One region of the Paenibacillus sp. FSL E2-0177 genome, then DNA from elsewhere that is predicted to be linked to it. Evidence: riboswitches for the same ligand, from Rfam matches in the RefSeq annotation. Region 1 holds a riboswitch; each other region holds the start of a gene.
What was found. A riboswitch is a leader RNA that binds a small molecule or an ion and turns the genes downstream of it on or off. The one in region 1 is predicted to bind cobalamin.
Positions count from the first base shown of each region.

Region 2: another riboswitch for cobalamin. It lies ahead of MHI25_RS04950 (DUF4430 domain-containing protein); the one in region 1 lies ahead of metE (5-methyltetrahydropteroyltriglutamate--homocysteine S-methyltransferase).
Region 3: another riboswitch for cobalamin. It lies ahead of MHI25_RS04290 (S-layer homology domain-containing protein); the one in region 1 lies ahead of metE (5-methyltetrahydropteroyltriglutamate--homocysteine S-methyltransferase).
Region 4: another riboswitch for cobalamin. It lies ahead of MHI25_RS02410 (anaerobic ribonucleoside triphosphate reductase); the one in region 1 lies ahead of metE (5-methyltetrahydropteroyltriglutamate--homocysteine S-methyltransferase).

Region 1 is NZ_CP150307.1:5,050,191-5,052,393, forward strand. It holds gene metE (5-methyltetrahydropteroyltriglutamate--homocysteine S-methyltransferase) at 1-1,475, opposite strand, end outside; cobalamin riboswitch at 1,630-1,836, opposite strand; gene MHI25_RS22650 (undecaprenyl-diphosphate phosphatase) at 1,936-2,203, opposite strand, start outside.
Region 2 is NZ_CP150307.1:1,122,618-1,124,820, reverse strand. It holds gene MHI25_RS04950 (DUF4430 domain-containing protein) at 1-1,178, opposite strand, end outside; cobalamin riboswitch at 1,348-1,551, opposite strand; gene MHI25_RS04945 (glycosyltransferase) at 1,680-2,203, opposite strand, start outside.
Region 3 is NZ_CP150307.1:954,424-956,626, reverse strand. It holds gene MHI25_RS04290 (S-layer homology domain-containing protein) at 1-1,158, opposite strand, end outside; cobalamin riboswitch at 1,321-1,522, opposite strand; gene MHI25_RS04285 (cellulase family glycosylhydrolase) at 1,864-2,203, shown strand, end outside.
Region 4 is NZ_CP150307.1:552,914-555,116, reverse strand. It holds gene MHI25_RS02415 (MTH1187 family thiamine-binding protein) at 1-108, opposite strand, end outside; cobalamin riboswitch at 487-722, shown strand; gene MHI25_RS02410 (anaerobic ribonucleoside triphosphate reductase) at 964-2,203, shown strand, end outside.

The DNA.
Region 1 (2,203 bases):
AACTCACCGTGGACCAGAACATCCAGACCTAGCTTTTCTTGGAAGGTAATTGCATCCGCGATCTGCTCACGAACAAATCCATCATAACGCTCCTGATTCCAGACCCCTTTACGCCATTTCAATCTCGCCTGACGCACTTCTACTGTCTGCGGGAAGCTACCAATTGTAGTGGTTGGCAGAAGTGGAAGCTGCCATTTCTCTTGCTGCACCTTTAAGCGTTCAGCAAAAGGCAAACTGCGTTGGTCAGGCAAAGCTGCAAGTGCAAGCACTTGCTCCGCCACATCCTTACGGCCACGCTCAGGTAGTGCGCGGAATGCTGCAATAGCTTCACGACTAGCGGCCAGCGCTGCTTTAGAAGCTTCTACTTTATCTGCGAGGGCTGCTCCGAGCAGACTAAGCTCTGCAAGCTTCTCATCGGCAAAAGCTAACGCATTCTTAACAGTCGCCTTCAGCTTCACCTCACCTTGAACGGTGACTGGGACATGCAGCAGACTGCAAGAAGGCTGAAGAATAAGACGATCAAGCGGCACATGAACGCTGAGCTTTTCTACCAGTTGCAGCTTAGCGTCTAAATCGGAACGCCAGATGTTCCGTCCATCAATAATTCCGGCACCCAGCCATTTGTCCTTCGGCCAACCAAGACGTTCGATAGAAGCCAGATTCGCTCCACCATCGTGCACAAAGTCAAGACCCAAGCCTTGAACAGGCAACTCTAGCAGTGCCTCCAACGGTTCAGCAGCTTCGAAATACGTCTGTAAAATAATATTCAAGCCCGGCACGGAGCCGGCAATTTCTGTGTATATCGAGTTAAGCAGTGTTAATTCTTCTTTACTTATGCCTGTAACAATCGCTGGCTCATCGATTTGTACCCAGCTTACCCCTTCTTGCTTCAGTTCCTGTAGCAGTTGAACATAGACTGGAACAAAACGTGCAGCAATCTTGGCGATATCTGCCGCTGCGTAACCTTTGGACAGCTTAAGGAAGGTATACAGACCTAAAAGTACCGGTTTACCTTCAATCCCTGCCTGCGATTTAGCAAAACGATAAGCCGCTAGAGGTTTATTTTCAGTCAAGCGTGGTGTTTGTGTGCCGATCTCTGGAACGATATAGTGATAGTTCGTATTAAACCATTTGGTCATCTCACAGGCAGTAGCCTCAGCATTACCACGAGCCATTGCAAAATAAAGATCAAGCCCGATGTCGCCGCCATCATACGTGTACCGTGGAGGTACAATTCCAAACATAACAGCCGTATCCAACACATGGTCATAAAAAGTAAAATCATTTACCGGAATAAGCTCAATTCCTGCCTCTTGCTGGGTCTTCAAATGCTGCAGCTGAATTGCTGCCATTTCGGAGCGGAATTGCTCCTCATTTATTTTCCCCTGCCAGTAGGCTTCCAGTGTCTTTTTCCACTCGCGGTTCTTTCCGATTCTCGGATATCCAAGATTGCTTACTTTTACTTTATTCGTCATCTCGATACACTCCCTCTTCCATCTCTTATTTCAAACTCCAAAGCTACTTGCTTTCCTATAAAAAAGAGCGCCCTTCCCTAAAAAAGTCAAAGGGAAAGACGCCCATGATATACCCATGGTTAACGTCTAACACCTCCCTATCTTCCGTAGGTGAAGCAGTGCTGTTGAAACAGGCAGGTCTCCTGGCTAGCGGCGTCAACATCTTGAGCAGTCTTCCCAGCAGTAGTAAATTGCCAGTGACCTCTGTTGCTCGAGATTCTTCCGTTACAGTGGCGGGACCGCATCGGCTTCGAACCGAATTTCCCTATTAAGCCTACCGAATTACTATTTTCCGGTCAGCACCTGTCTCCGATATCATTCATCATTTGAGTGTCTTAATCTGATGTCATCATACGTGAAAGCCCCAGCAATCTGCAATAGATTACTGGGGCTTCTGTTATATCGATTCCTTATAACGGACTTAGAAAAATACGAAATATACTACAGCAGCAAGAATTATACGGTATATAGCAAACGGTAAGAGCTTGATACGATTGATCAGTTTTAAGAAGAATCGCATCGATAACAGCGCAAATAGGAAGGCACTAATAAAGCCTGCGATAAAAAACGGCAATGCATCCATGGTGAAATATTGCCAGTTTTTCATCAGTGACAACAGACTGGCACCTGCCATGATGGGTACTGCCATAATAAACGTAAAATCAGCAGCGGCACGATGGCTCATCCCG
Region 2 (2,203 bases), 3.0 Mb from region 1:
CCAGCAGCAATACTTCCGATGCCAGTCACATAACTGCCCGAAGGATTCGTGATCGGCAAGTTCGTTTGAAGCGCCAGCTTCTCTAACGCTCCAAGTGCGTTGCCAGCATAGGCGTACCCTTGTGCCAACGTGGCCTGTGGTCCCTCAATCGTTACTGGAGCGTAGATGAGTGAGCTCTGAATGGAGGATTTGGAAAAATCGTATAGCTTACTGTTGCTTCCTTTATACAGCAAATTATAGGCAACCAGCGCCTGAAGCCCTTGCTCTGTCGCCAGAACATTACTGCTTCCACCACGGCTATGGGTGAAGCTACCATCAGCTAGACGATAGCTAAGCAGGTTCTCCATTAGATCCACTTTGTTTTTGGTGTATTCTAATCCACTAGGATCAACTCCGAAGGATGTGAGTCCAAGGATTGCTTGTGCGCTACTTTCAGCACTGTCACCGTAACCCCCATGGCTATCTTGAGCTGCGGATAACCAGGCTACGGCTTGTAGCCCTGCTAAGTAGGCTTCGGGATTATTTTTATGTGCCGCCAGAGCCGTCAAGGTTATCGCTGTCATATCAGGCTCACTTGCGCCTGAGGTTAGTGCAAAGCCCCCATCCGGATTCTGTTTGGAGAGAATCTCCGTAAGGAGCTTATCCGCCGTCCATTTCGCGTCACTTGGGATATTATATTTACCAGAATCCAGCGCAAGTAAAGCATATACCGGATTATTAAGCGTCTGTTCACTGAGCTTGCTGTTATTATAAATTTTCTCAATCAGATTATAGCCAGGAGTCGTTCCGTTACCAGCAAAGCTAGTAGGATCTGCACCAATCGCTCTCACTGCGAGCACGATTCGAGCATAATCGGTTACATTGGCGAAATTTCCAGCTGCATCCTTTACTTTTTTCTCAAGCTCTGAATGGTAACTAGCTGGCAGCTTGTACCCTGCTTGCGCTAATCCAATGGCTTGCCAATCCGATTGCACGCCACCTTTCAAGAGATATTCTGCAGCCGCATAAGTCGCATCCGCAACATTAATCCGCTCCGCAGCAGTTGCCTCCAGACCGGAGCCAGCGCTCGCTTCTGCAAATATTTGTCCCTCCGGAGCAAGAGATGTTCCTAGAATTGAAATGACCATGAATAAGGCCAGCCCAAGTGCTACAAACTTGGAAGACATGATTTTCTTCATTGTTTAACCTCTTTCTGTATAAGAATGGGTACTGCCGGGAATAAGACGCATAACATAAAGACCGCCCCTTTGGAGGGCGGTCAGGGAAGATTACAAATTGAGGCTGCGGCGCTTGCTTCCTGCCAACAGTCCATCTGTATATGTTCCACATTCTTACCCCACGAAGAATAGAAACGCTCACGAAAAAGGCAGGTCTCCTGGCTAATGCTTCATCGCTGTTCTTCACCTTCCCACCCTACCTTCGGGGCAGTGGCTTATAGAAGAAACGCTCCGCACATACAGTGGCGGGACCGCGCCGGACTCTTGCACCGGACTTCCCTTTTAAGCAGACGACTAGATTGATAGAGTCTGCACCTTTTCCAGTATGTAGTATCTTATTTTGACATCCATAATCATATCTATTAATACATAGCATGTCTATAGAAAAGCTAAGTATGGGCAGCAAAAAAAATGAACAGCAATATACCACCTCCCGGTAGGTATTGCTGTTCAGAAAGCTTGTTATTCTGCTGTTCCTTCCGGACTTGCAGTCGGGGAGGGTTCAGCACTTGAATCAGAAGCTGGTGGAATATTAGGGTCGGGATCTACGATCAGTGTAAATCTTCCGGCTTTGATCATACTTTTCTCTAGAATTGTCACTCCAGGCTCCAATGTAACCTCAACCTGATAGGAAGGTTGTTCACCTTCAGTCACAGCTGTTGCGGAAGGCAACCCAGTGCTGTCCTCAGTATCAGAGGAAGGCGTAGGAGACGGAGATGCATCAGCTACAGCATTAGTAGCATCTGCACCTTCTGCTGTTCCTCCAGTAGTGCCAGCGGTATCTGACTCGTCAGCGGTGTTTCCCTCATCCGTCCCATCCGTTAACGGCACTGGACAAGTGCCATTCGTGGCAGCGACCTTAAAGCTTTTATCTATCTCTGTAGACGAAGACATTAAACTAATCTCAGTCGGTTGAAACTGCACACAGTCATCTGCACTTGCGAAGGTGAACACCAATATGCTGCTCCCCTTATCTCCTTCGACGC
Region 3 (2,203 bases), 2.8 Mb from region 1:
GTAATAACCGTTAGGTACTGTATAGTTCGCCCGGGCCAGAGAAAGGATTGACCATTCTCCACTGCCAGTTCCAAACGTTGGATTCTTTACAGTATTTAAAATATAAGCAAGGTTTTTATCTAACTGTTGTTTGACGGCAACTGTAGTTTCCAGTTTGTAAGTAACCTGATAAGTTACATTTGTTTTGTTTCCAGCTCCGTCAAGAGCCGTTACAGTAATTGCATTACTGCCTGAATTCAGAGTAGCTTTGTACTCCCCATTTGCAGGTGATAAAGTAACTCCATTCAGCTTCACTTCTGGAGTAATGTCACTATATACATTGTCTGTGACAGCTACTTTGAAGCTTATTTCTTTATTGGATACTTCCTGTTTATCTTGTATGCCACTTACTGTAATAACAGGGGGTTCTATGTCTAATGCATTATTAAGACCGACAAGCGCATGATCTACACTTATTTGAGAGCTTGCCATGTTTTCGAGCACGGAATAGGCTTCATAAACTGCCGATTGCACTACTGGTCTGTCCAAAATAGTTTCTTTATTAGGGGCACTGTTAATCTCGGCGATTTCCGCAGTTAAAGCATCCTTATTGGCAAGTTGAACTGGGATTTCCCCCCAGCCGCCAAGATCAGAACCATAGCCATAAGTGGTGAACTGAGTTCGAATGATGTCACCGTCTTGAGGCTTATAATCGGTCATCCCAAACGGAGGAAACACATTATTTACTGCATACATCCAACCCGACATGGAGGTGTAGTCAAACTGACTTAACCACTCTGAGTCTGCTTTAGTGCCGACTGTATTCCCATCGGCTGAAATCATATCTAAAATATATTGTGGAATATTGACTTCGCTTCTGCCACTATCTTTAACTTCTGATAAATAAAAACCACTATCTATATTTCCTAAATATCTATAATTCCCATCACCTAGCGCACGTGTTATTAAAGATGCGCCATTATCGCCTTCATAAATCGGAACTTTAATAGGTTCCTTAATATACCCTTGGCCTAAGGTGAATTTCTCCACGGATACAGATACATACCCTTTAAGGGTAGAGCTTGCTCCATCTGCTTGAGCCGGGATTACACTTGTAGAGAATGTCGTAATAAATACAGCTACAATAAGTAACCACGCTAAAAACTTATTTTTCTTCATTTTTCCATAACCCTTCCCTTCATACCTATGATAAAAAACAGAATAAACTTTCTCATAACCACAAAAAAACCACTCAACATAAACGTCAAGAGGTTAAGATAGTGAACCACAATAATAGCTGGCAAACACTATTCAAGCACCTCTCTATCGATCGTAGAGTTTGATGGTGTAACAGAAAAAGGCAGATATTCTGGCTCAAGTATCATCACCCTTGCTGCCTTCCCAGTTTCCCAGTGGCATTTTGCAAGGACTCCTCTTTCACAGCGGCGGGACCGCGCGGGATTCACACCCGCTTTCCATTTAACCAATCTATGATTGTACTTCCGCAACATTCATAGTTGGCACCTATTTCTAATTTTAAATTTTCATGCTTCATCATATCTAATATATATGCTTTTGTCATGTTATATTTCTTTTTTGTATAACGGGCAGCTAGAGATAATCCTATTGAATAACCAATTTCTACGAGTAGGGTTATTCAAATAATTTCTTTATCCAACTGTGGGGTAAATTAATTTAAATCACTAATTCTTATATGAATTTACCACAAATTAGTAAGGTACTCGCTAAGTGTATTCTATGTTAGGGTATATTCAGAAAGCGTTTACAAAATAAAACTGGAGGTGTTTGTGTTCATCTAACCACCGAGTACAGCGTCAAAGCCAGGTCCAAGCATCCTAAATTTATCTCACAAAGGAGAATTCAATGACTACGCGAATCCAGAAATCCTTCTTATCATTGACACTTGTCACCGCTCTTCTGCTCTCTCTGTTCTCATCCATGGCCGCAGCTGCAACTAAGGACGAGCAACAAGCTAAGGCAGCGCCAAAGAGTAAGATCCAATCCTATGTAGACGAAATGCAGCCCGGATGGAACCTTGGCAATACTTTAGATGCTACAGGTGAGGATGAAACCTCCTGGGGCAATCCACGTGTGACCCAAGATCTTATTAAAAAGATCGCCGCTCAAGGCTATAAAAGCATTCGGATTCCTGTGACCTGGGATACTCACATGGGTGCGGCACCAGACTATACCCTAGAAAAGG
Region 4 (2,203 bases), 2.4 Mb from region 1:
AGTAATCCCTTCTACTGTCTTCAGCACCCGCTGCATATCCGCAACATAGCTGCTAAGACTGGTGCTGCCTGTTCCAATTGGAATAACTGTAACTTCAGCAATAGGCATGAGAATACCTCCTCGAAATTTTATAGTAGCTGTCTCCTTCCATTGTAACAATTCCACCGCTCTGTCACAAACTAAGCAAGATTATCCTCCCTTATCTCTTCTATTTCTTCTGATTACTCCAAAATATGACTTTGGGCTAAGAGTATTTTCTCATGAGCAAATTCTAGGGTCATCTGCACTATATTTATGGACTCTTTGTGGCATCTTTTCGGACAATTTATGAATCATTTCGCATCTCCCTGTGGATCAATTGTGGATTACTTATGGACAGCCTGTGGATCATTTGTGGAGTACTTTTAAAGAACCCGCTCCCCGCGCGGGTTTTCTAAAAAACTGTTTACAAACACAACATCTTGGGTTATTTTTATCTAACGACAACAAAATATAGTGGAGACAGGCGCTTTGATCCTTAACCGGATTTAGAGCTTAATAGGGAAGCGCGGTGAGAATCCGCTGCGGTCCCGCCACTGTAACCGGATGGCCTTCTCAAGCTTCTGGGAAGCTTGAGAATCCACATCTCCCGGCAAATGCCACTGAGGGTTAGGAACACCCTTGGGAAGGCGCCGAGAGATCCCACGGAAGCCAGGAGACCTACCTGTTTCGACGACACCAACTATTGATGCCTGCGAGGAACAGGGATGGTGTCCGCATGCGGTCATCTACGTAGAGACCTCTGCAAATATCCGTGTGGATATTTACATAACGCATCGGGCATTTTCTGCCATCCTCGGGTAGGGGATGCTTTTTTTATGTAATCTGAACAAATATACGACTGCTTATAGCAGTCCAACTTCTTATGGATATATGGATTTGATGATAGATGTTTTTCTTTTATACTGAGAGGAGAGCTGTACAATGACGTTGTTGGAGAGACAATTTAATGGAGTAGAAAATGCACGGGAAGTTCTTTTAGAAGAGCTCATTGATTTAGGCCGGGATATTATCGACAGTCGGGATATGGACCTATTGCGCGAGAATGCCAATTTGAATGGAGAGAGTTTCTCCGGTAAAATGAGCAAGTTCGGCAGTGAATATTCAAAATGGTACGCCCGCAATTTTACGATGCCGCCACAGCTAGTGCAGGCTATTGATGACAATGTCGTCTATGTGCATGATCTGGATCAATACGCGATTGGAACGACGAACTGTATTTTTATCCCGTTTGATAAACTTCTCCGTGAAGGTTTCAATACCGGCAACGGCAGCGTTCGTCCTCCGAACTCAATAATGACAGCTATGTCTCTGGTAGCGATTATTTTCCAATCCCAGCAAAATGCTCAATATGGTGGTGTATCCGCCAATAAACTCGACTATGATCTGGCACCTTATGTAACCAAATCCTTCGCCAAGCTGTTCCGCAAGGGTCTGGATTATTTTGAAGAAGGACAAGCTGATGAATCTTTGGGCGAGATTACGATGAGCCGGACCGATCTGGCGGAGTTATATCCAAGAGCGTTCCGTTTTGCACTAAAGGAAACCGAAATCGAAACTCTGCAAGCGGCTGAAAGTATGGTACATAATCTGAATACCATGTCCAGCCGATCCGGTGGACAAATACCGTTTACCAGCATCAACTACGGTACTTGTACTTCACCAGAAGGTCAGCTTGTGATCAGTTCTCTGCTAACCGCAACTATGAACGGACTTGGCAGCGGAGAAACACCAGTGTTCCCGATTCAAATCTTCAAATGCAAGCAAGGAATCAATCAACAGCAAGGCGATCCTAACTATGAACTGTTCCTAAAAGCGGCTGAATGTTCTGCGCGCAGACTATATCCAAACTTCGCTAATCTGGACGCTCCGCTCAACTTGCAGTATTATGATCCAAGTGATCCTGATACGGAGTTCGCTACAATGGGCTGCCGAACCCGAGTGCTCGGTGACCGTTTTGGGCGTAATCATTGCTCTGGGAAGGGCAACCTTTCCTTTAATACACTGAATCTGGTTCGGCTAGGTCTGGCACACGGCACAGTAACAGGCAGACGTACCATCGCAGACGAAGCTGGCTTCTATGAAGATCTAAATCATTACATGGATATTGCGCTGGAAGGACTTCTTCATCGCTTCCACATCCAAACCGCACAAAAAGCTAAAG